Regions from separate parts of the Virgibacillus kimchii genome, predicted to be linked through region 2. Evidence: predicted binding sites of a transcription regulator. Region 2 holds the regulator's gene; the other holds the start of a gene.
The links. Region 2 encodes LexA, which represses DNA repair genes until DNA is damaged. Its sites were predicted from a motif close to CGAACATATGTTCG; they were not measured.
Positions count from the first base shown of each region.

Region 1: the regulator LexA is predicted to act here: its motif matches at 2,754-2,767, upstream of uvrB (excinuclease ABC subunit UvrB).

Region 1 is NZ_AP043951.1:1,600,189-1,604,632, forward strand. Features, by position in the region: gene uvrA (excinuclease ABC subunit UvrA) at 1-700, opposite strand, end outside; gene uvrB (excinuclease ABC subunit UvrB) at 707-2,686, opposite strand; gene ACZ42C_RS08095 (ATP-binding cassette domain-containing protein) at 3,115-3,822, opposite strand; gene ACZ42C_RS08100 (hypothetical protein) at 3,882-4,444, opposite strand, start outside.
Region 2 is NZ_AP043951.1:756,417-760,860, forward strand. Features, by position in the region: gene glnA (type I glutamate--ammonia ligase) at 179-1,516, shown strand; gene lexA (transcriptional repressor LexA) at 1,613-2,236, opposite strand; gene ACZ42C_RS03865 (YneB family resolvase-like protein) at 2,459-3,097, shown strand; gene ACZ42C_RS03870 (DUF896 domain-containing protein) at 3,233-3,469, shown strand; gene tkt (transketolase) at 3,599-4,444, shown strand, end outside.

The DNA.
Region 1 (4,444 bases), 840 kb from region 2:
TATTTCCCCCGCCCAGCTCCAGCGCTGTTTCGATTGAATCACTCAAACGGCCGGCAATTCCACCCTTGACAACAATTCTGTCAACCACCACTTCAATGGAATGTTTTTTGTTCTTCTCCAGTTTAATCTCTTCGGATACTTCCCGCATTTCTTTATCAACACGAATACGGACATAGCCTTCCTGTTTCAGCTTCTCGAATACTTTGACATGCTCTCCTTTTCTCCCTGATACGACAGGCGCAAGAATCTGCATCTTGGTTCGTTCCGGGTATTCCATGATGCGGTCCACCATTTGCTGAACCGTCTGAGAGCTGATTTCTATGTCGTGCTTCGGACAGGTTGGGCGGCCGACCCGCGCATATAAAAGGCGCAGATAATCGTAAATTTCCGTAACCGTCCCAACAGTGGAACGGGGATTTTTACTAGTTGTTTTCTGATCAATGGCTATGGCTGGGGAAAGACCGTCAATCGCATCCACATCCGGCTTGTCCATCTGTCCGAGAAATTGTCTTGCATAGGCGGACAGAGATTCAACATAACGACGCTGTCCCTCTGCATAAATCGTATCAAATGCCAGGGAGGATTTCCCTGATCCTGACAACCCCGTCACAACAACAAGATTATTTTTCGGAATGGTCACATTCACGTCTTTTAAATTGTGTGCGCGTGCACCTTGTATTTGTATATTTTTAGCAGGCATGCTTCATCATCCTTCAGCTTTGAGTTCAAGTATAATATCACGAAGCTCGGCAGCCTTCTCGAAATCCAGTGCTTTGGCCGCTTCCTTCATTTCTTTTTCCATTTTTTCGATCACCTTTGTCTTTTCCTTTTTCGACAGCTCTGTCAGACTCTTTGTTGTTTCCTTATATTCTTCCTGTTCCTCTGCGGCTACTGTTGCGCGGATAACATCCCGGACATCTTTCTTAATCGTCGTTGGTGTAATATTATGTTTCTTATTAAATTCCATTTGGATTTGCCGGCGCCGGTTCGTTTCATCAATCGCCACCCGCATCGACCCGGTGATATTGTCGGCATACATGACGACTTCCCCGTTTTCGTTCCTCGCTGCCCTTCCCATCGTCTGAATAAGCGAACGCTCGGAGCGGAGAAAGCCTTCTTTATCCGCATCCAATATAGCAACAAGTGACACTTCAGGAATATCCAGCCCCTCCCTGAGCAGGTTAATCCCGATAAGCACATCATATTTACCTACACGCAAGTCACGAATAATTTCTATTCGCTCCAGTGTTTTTATTTCCGAATGCAAATAAGCAACCTTGATTCCCAATTCCTTTAAATAGTCGGTTAAATCCTCCGACATTTTCTTCGTCAACGTGGTTACCAGCACCCGTTCATTTCGCTCCGTCCGTGTATTAATTTCCCCGATCAAGTCATCAATCTGGCCTTCAATCGGACGGACATCCACTTTTGGATCAAGCAGCCCGGTTGGCCGGATAATCTGTTCGGTCATTCTTGGGGAATGTTCCAGTTCGTACGGTCCCGGTGTAGCGGATATATAAACCAGCTGGTTCGTTTTCTTCTCAAATTCCTCAAATTTTAAAGGACGGTTATCCAGGGCGGACGGCAAACGGAATCCGTGGTCCACCAACACTTGCTTGCGAGCCCTGTCCCCATTATACATTCCTCTTACCTGTGGCAGGGTGACGTGGGACTCATCCACAATAACGAGGTAATCTTCCGGAAAGAAATCGAGGAGTGTGTACGGTGTATCTCCTTCATTTCGGAAAGTTAAATGCCGGGAATAGTTTTCGATCCCCGAACAAAAGCCCATTTCCTCCATCATTTCCAGGTCATAATTCGTCCGTTGCTCCAAACGCTGGGCTTCCAGCAGTTTATTCTGGCCCCGCAGCTCCTCCAGCCTTTCATCCAGCTCATTTTTAATATTTTTAATGGCTTTTTTCATTTTTTCCTCACGGGTAACGAAGTGGGAGGCAGGGAAAATAGCCACATGTTCTCTGTCTCCGATGATTTCTCCTGTTAATGCATCGACTTCACGAATCCGGTCAATTTCATCTCCGAAAAACTCAATACGGATACAATGTTCCTCCCGGGAGGCAGGGATGACTTCAACCGAATCCCCGCGGACACGAAAGGTACCGCGAACGAAGTTGAGATCATTTCTTGCATATTGTATATCAACGAGATCCCTTAACAGCTGATCCCGGTCTTTTTCCATACCCATTCTCAGTGATAAAACCTGACTCTTATATTCTTCCGGTGAACCCAACCCATAAATACAGGATACACTGGCAACAATAAGGACATCGTTCCGCTCAAAGAGGGCAGAGGTTGCCGAGTGGCGCAGTTTATCAATCTCATCATTGATGCTTGCGTCTTTTTCAATAAACGTATCCGTGGAAGGCACATAGGCTTCCGGCTGATAATAATCATAATAGCTGACAAAATATTCAACAGCATTATTGGGAAAAAACTCTTTAAATTCACTGTACAGCTGTCCTGCCAGTGTTTTATTATGGGCCATGACAAGGGTGGGCCGGTTAATTTCCTTCACGACGTTGGACATCGTAAATGTCTTCCCGGTCCCTGTCGCACCAAGCAATGTCTGGTGACGCTGACCGTCAAGAATTTTTTTCGTAATTTCCTTTATCGCATGAGGCTGATCACCTGCGGGCTTATAAGGTGATATAAGTTCAAATTTCTCCACTGCTTATGCCTCCGTTCTTTTTCCTGCTATGATTATAACATAACAACACATCTATTTTAACAAAAAACGAACAAATATTCTATTGATTTCGCTTGGTATTATTTTACCCTTATTTCTGATGATGGAATCATTGATTACGCACGAAAAAACATTAGCGTCCCCCAGGCTAATGCTTTCCAGTTTATTATATATTTACATGTGTTGATTGTAAAACGGATGAATAAGAGGATGTATGAATTCTTAAATTAGCTAATTCAACAGTCTTTAGGTAGTATTAGCTTTCTGCTTCCATTTATATTTTCATTCTGGTAATAAGGGCAGTAGAGTTGATTAGATTTATTATAACAGATTTTGGTTTATTAATTGGAAGTACGTGTCTTGAATAATGTAATGATTTATACCACTGTATTTTTCTTAATTCTAATAGACTATCCACTACCACAAATAAGATCAAATGCTTGATCAGGATTATCAGTACCACTTTCCTTTAACCAATCTTTGAAATCCCCTTCATATTTAATCATACCATTATGTAAAATAATAATATGGCAATCCATTGAAGACAAATCATGCAGTTGATGCGTTGAAATAACACAGATTTTTCCTCTTTCATATATTAATTCCTTTATCCTTTTTGTCATCCTTAATCTAGATGATGGATCTACACCACTCATCGGTTCATCAAAAAGATAGAGTGATCGTTCTAATCCACTAAGCATAACCATAAACACCCATTTTCTCTCCCCAACGGACATAGTACCTAATTTGACATTCCACAAATCTTGGATCCGTATAAAATCCTTCCCAGTATAAATCTCACCAAATTCATCACTGTTTTTGATTCCTGGTTTACTGTCCAAACGACGGAGAAAATTTACAAAATCCTTTGTTTTTATTGCTGGTGAAAAGAAAAGGGACTGAGTTTGATACAGAACTTCTTTGGTAGGTGGTATATTTATGATCCCTTTTTTAGCGGGTAGGATACCTGTTATACAGTCAAACAGAGTAGTTTTTCCAGCACCATTTACTCCTACAATTGCGTTTACTTTATCCTTTTTAAGATCAAAAGAGATATCCTTTAAGACATCATAATTCGCCTTTTTATAAGAAAAGCTTAAGTTCTCCACACTATACATAAAAATTACACCTCGGTTGAGTAATTTAAAAAGATCTCTAAACATACTAATATACACTTTTAAGAACGATATTCCTCTGATACCAAGTTAAGCTTTTTATAACAATAAACTCCTATCAGGCTTAATAATAAAATAAAAATTAGGTTAGTATAATTAAACGACCCTATAGTAACTGAAAATTGATTAGCAGATAACATGATTTCGCCTATACTCATTACAAACACAAAAGGATTAATATAATTTATAATATCAATAATTATGTTACCATTTGAAAATGATAAAAAGAATAAGATGTAAAGTAAAAAATTAAAAATAGTTGATAATGATGTGTCTTTCATCGGAGGATAAGTTAAAATAAAAGAAAATAGCGTTAATGGGATAAAAGTAATCAGTAATAGTAATATACCCGCTGATGTTAACACTAGAGCGTTTAATTGATATAAAATGCTGACAAACACGGTAAATGTTCCTAAACTAATTGCTGAAAATACTAATTGTGTAATTATAACTCCATAAACTATAGGTCGTTTTCCACCAGCAATTAACGTATATGTCTTTAATAACCCATAATTCCTCAACTTAGAAAGATGAATTCCTATACCATTACTTGTCGAACTAATGA
Region 2 (4,444 bases):
CTAATAAACTTAGTTATATTGAGACTGGAACATAACTTAAAGACTCCAAGAATATTATAAAAAACTAAAAGCTCCGGGTATTTCCGGAACAGGAAATAGTTGCTTGGATTTTAATACGATAAGAATAATTATGTTTCCATCTCATTCATTTATAAACAATTATGTAGGAGGAGTTTAGATGGCAAAAAGCCTGACGAGAGAAGAAATATTGAAACAGATTGAAGAGGAAAACGTAAGGTTTATACGACTGCAATTTACAGACATGCTGGGTACGATTAAAAATGTGGAAATACCCCTCAGTCAATTGGATAAAGCTCTTGATAACAAAATGATGTTTGATGGTTCATCCATTGAAGGTTTTGTTCGTATTGAGGAATCCGATATGTACCTGTACCCTGACCTTGATTCATTCGTAGTATTTCCTTGGACTTCGGAAAAAGGGAAAGTGGCACGTTTTGTTTGTGATATATATAATCCGGATGGCACACCGTTTGAAGGCTGTCCACGCTATAACCTGAAAAGAAACCTTAAAAAAATGGAAGAGCTTGGTTTCGATGCCTTTAATATCGGAACTGAGCCTGAATTCTTTTTATTCAAACTGGATGAAAATGGAGAGCCTTCTCTTGAACTGAATGACCGGGGCGGATATTTTGATCTGGCACCTACGGATCTTGGAGAAAACTGCCGGAGGGATATTGTGCTGGAGCTGGAAGAGATGGGCTTTGAAATTGAAGCTTCCCACCACGAGGTTGCACCCGGCCAGCATGAGATAGATTTCAAGTATGCTGACGCTGTAAAGCACGCAGATGATATTCAAACATTTAAATTGGTTGTTAAAACTATTGCGAGAAAGCATAACCTCCATGCCACTTTTATGCCAAAACCTCTCTTTGGTGTGAATGGTTCGGGGATGCATGTAAACATGTCCCTTTTCAAAGATGGGGATAATATGTTTTTCGATGAAAATGGAGACCAGCAATTAAGTGAAACAGCTTATCAGTTTACGGCAGGGGTAATTAAGCATGCAACAAATTATACTGCAGTAACTAATCCTACCGTGAATTCCTATAAACGATTGGTTCCGGGCTATGAAGCACCTTCCTATGTGGCGTGGTCAACGGCGAACCGCAGTCCGTTGGTACGCATTCCATATTCTAGAGGGATCAGCACCAGAATCGAAGTGCGCAGTGTGGATCCATCCGCAAACCCATATTTGGCCATGGCTGTTCTGCTTGCATCCGGCTTAGATGGAATTAAAAATAAAATGACCCCGCCCCCGGCCGTGGATCAAAATATATACGTCATGTCGAAAAAAGAACGGGAAGAAAACGGGATTAAAAATCTGCCTCCGACACTCATGCTTGCATTGGAAGAGCTGGAAAAGGATGAATTAATTAAGGATGCGATGGGTGAACACTTATATGAACATTTTGTTGAAGCAAAAGAGATTGAATGGGACATGTTCAGAACAACCGTCCATCCATGGGAAAGAGAGCAGTATTTGAATTCCTATTAAGAAGGGTTTTCCCTTTTAATGAAAAACCGTCCTGTATCATAATCGATACAGGACGGTTTTTCATACCTGGAAATACTGGTCAATCGGCGTGCAAGTTTAATCAATGGTTCTATATAAACCGATTACTTTTCCCAGTATTGTAACATTATCATATATGAGCGGCTCCATCGTTGCATTTTCCGGTTCAAGCCGTATCTGATTTTTGTCCTTAAAGAAACGTTTCACAGTGGCTTCGTCATCATCTGTCATGGCAACAACAATATCATTGTTTTGCGCTGTGTTCTGCTGTTTCACGATGACCATGTCCCCATCCAATATACCTGCTTCTATCATACTCTCTCCTTCGATAACCAGGACGAAAATATTATCATCCGGATTACTTGTATGATCAGGGATCGGTAAAAACTCTTCAATATTTTCAACCGCAGTAATGGGAAGGCCTGCAGTAACCTTGCCGATTAAAGGTGCATACCGGGCTTTTTCCCTCGGAATGTCGCTTTCCCCTGTGGTGTCAAGTACTTCAATTGCCCGCGGTTTAGTTGGATCCCTTCTGATATACCCTTTTTCTTCCAGCCTGGAAAGATGTCCATGTACGGTAGAACTGGATGCAAGTCCAACCGCAAGTGCAATTTCCCTCACCGAGGGCGGGTATCCTTTTTCTTCAACCTGTTCTTTAATAAAATCCATGATTGCCTGCTGTCTTTTGGATAGCTTTGCTATTGTCATTTTGTTCGCTCCTCGCACTTAAAAATAGTTAATATAAGTCTATCATTTTTAATATAGTTAAGCAAACATTCGTTCTGAAAATTTGACAGCATTCTGTTTTCCTGAAATAATATATAATCGAACAAAAGTTCCCGGAGTGTGGGCCTCTGTCGGTATGGTTAACAGATGTTTAATCTGCAGATATTTTCTCACGTGGGAATGAAAGGAGTGTTAGAGGTGAAGGCAATTATTTACTGTCGCGTAAGTACTGATAAACAGGAACAGGAAACTTCCCTATCCAGACAAAGAGCTGAATTGACCAAGCTTGCCAAAAAATACGATTTTACTATCGCTGCAAGTATACAGGAGCAAAAGAGTGGTTATGAAATTGAACGGGAAGGCGTATTGAAAATGCTTGATATGTTTTCTGATCATAAGGCGGAATGTCTTTTAATTCAGGACGAAACGAGGCTTGGCAGAGGAAACACCAAGATTGCATTGTTTCACCAACTTAAAAAGCTTAACATTCCCATATATACAGCTATGACCGAAGATGAACTGGAATTATCGGAATCAGATTCTATGGTTTTGCAAATTATATCCATCGTGGAAGAATACCAGCGTAAACTGCATAATGCAAAGATCAAAAGAGGAATGAAAAAGGCGATTACAGAAGGTTATAACCCGGGAAAAAACTTATCTAACCTGACAAAAGCTCCGGGCAGGGAACGGGTCTCGTTTCCGATAGATGAAGTCATCCGTCTGCGGAATAAAAAGATGACTTTTGAAGAAATAACCATTACGTTAAATGGCATGGGCTATCATGTATCAAAGGCTACCGTCCACCGAAGATATAAAGAAGCCCAAAATACTTGATTCTTATAAATAAGAACGCTACATTAGAAAACAGGAACTAATGCTTTCCTGTTTTTTTTATGGTGGTATTTTTCCTGTCTTAGATGAATTACGAAGATCATGTAATAAATTTCAACTCCATTGGAGGGTGGTCCCATGCTATCAAAAGACAAATTGGAACGGATTAATTATCTTGCAAAGAAAGCAAAAGAAGAAGGATTGACTGAAAAAGAAAAACAAGAACAGAAAGAGTTGAGGGAAGCTTATTTAAAAAATGTGCGCAGTTCTTTTAAAAATCAGTTTAAAACCATGAAAGTCGTTGACCCTAAAGGCAATGATGTTACACCTCAAAAAGTAAAGGATATGCAAAAGAAAAATAGGGAAAATGAATAGTAGTAATTAGCGCGAACATTTTTTTATTTCATTATGGGCCCCTTATCTGTTTACTTGTTACAAGGTGTAATTCATTATAGAATAGAAGAGATTATTACTTTCGTTTAATTTGTGGAAGGAGTAAACAATATGTCGACAAATATTGAACAGTTATCCATTAATACGATACGAACTTTATCAATTGATGCTATTGAAAATGCAAATTCAGGCCATCCAGGTTTGCCTATGGGTGCTGCGCCCATGGCCTACACATTGTGGACAGAATTCATGAATCATAATCCGGCCAATTCCAAATGGTTCAACCGGGACCGCTTTGTCCTTTCAGCAGGTCATGGTTCCATGCTGCTTTACAGCTTATTGCATTTGTCAGGATACAATGTAACGATGGATGATATTAAAAATTTCCGACAGTGGGATTCCAAGACCCCCGGGCACCCTGAAGTGCACCACACAGATGGCGTTGAAGCAACTACAGGTCCATTGGGGCAGGGTATTGCCATGTCCGTAGGCATGGCAATGGCTGAGGCTCACCTTGCAGGTAAATTTAATCAGCCTGACTTATCCATTGTAGATCACTACACATTCGCACTGATCAGTGATGGCGATGTGATGGAAGGAATATCCCATGAAGCAGCTTCATTGGCGGGTCATCTTGGCTTGGGTAAATTAATTGCTTTATATGATTCAAACGACATTTCTTTAGATGGAGATTTAAATCGTTCCTTTTCTGAAAATACGGAGCAGCGGTTCAAGGCATATGGCTGGCAAGTATTGCGGGTAGAGGACGGAAATGACATTGAATCGATAAGAAATGCAATTAAAGAGGCAAAAGAAAACACGGATCAGCCGACACTGATCGAGGTTAAGACTGTGATCGGCTACGGTTCTCCGAATAAATCAGCATCGGCTGCATCCCACGGCGCTCCGCTTGGCGGCGATGAAGTTAAACTTACAAAAGAATATTATAAATGGACG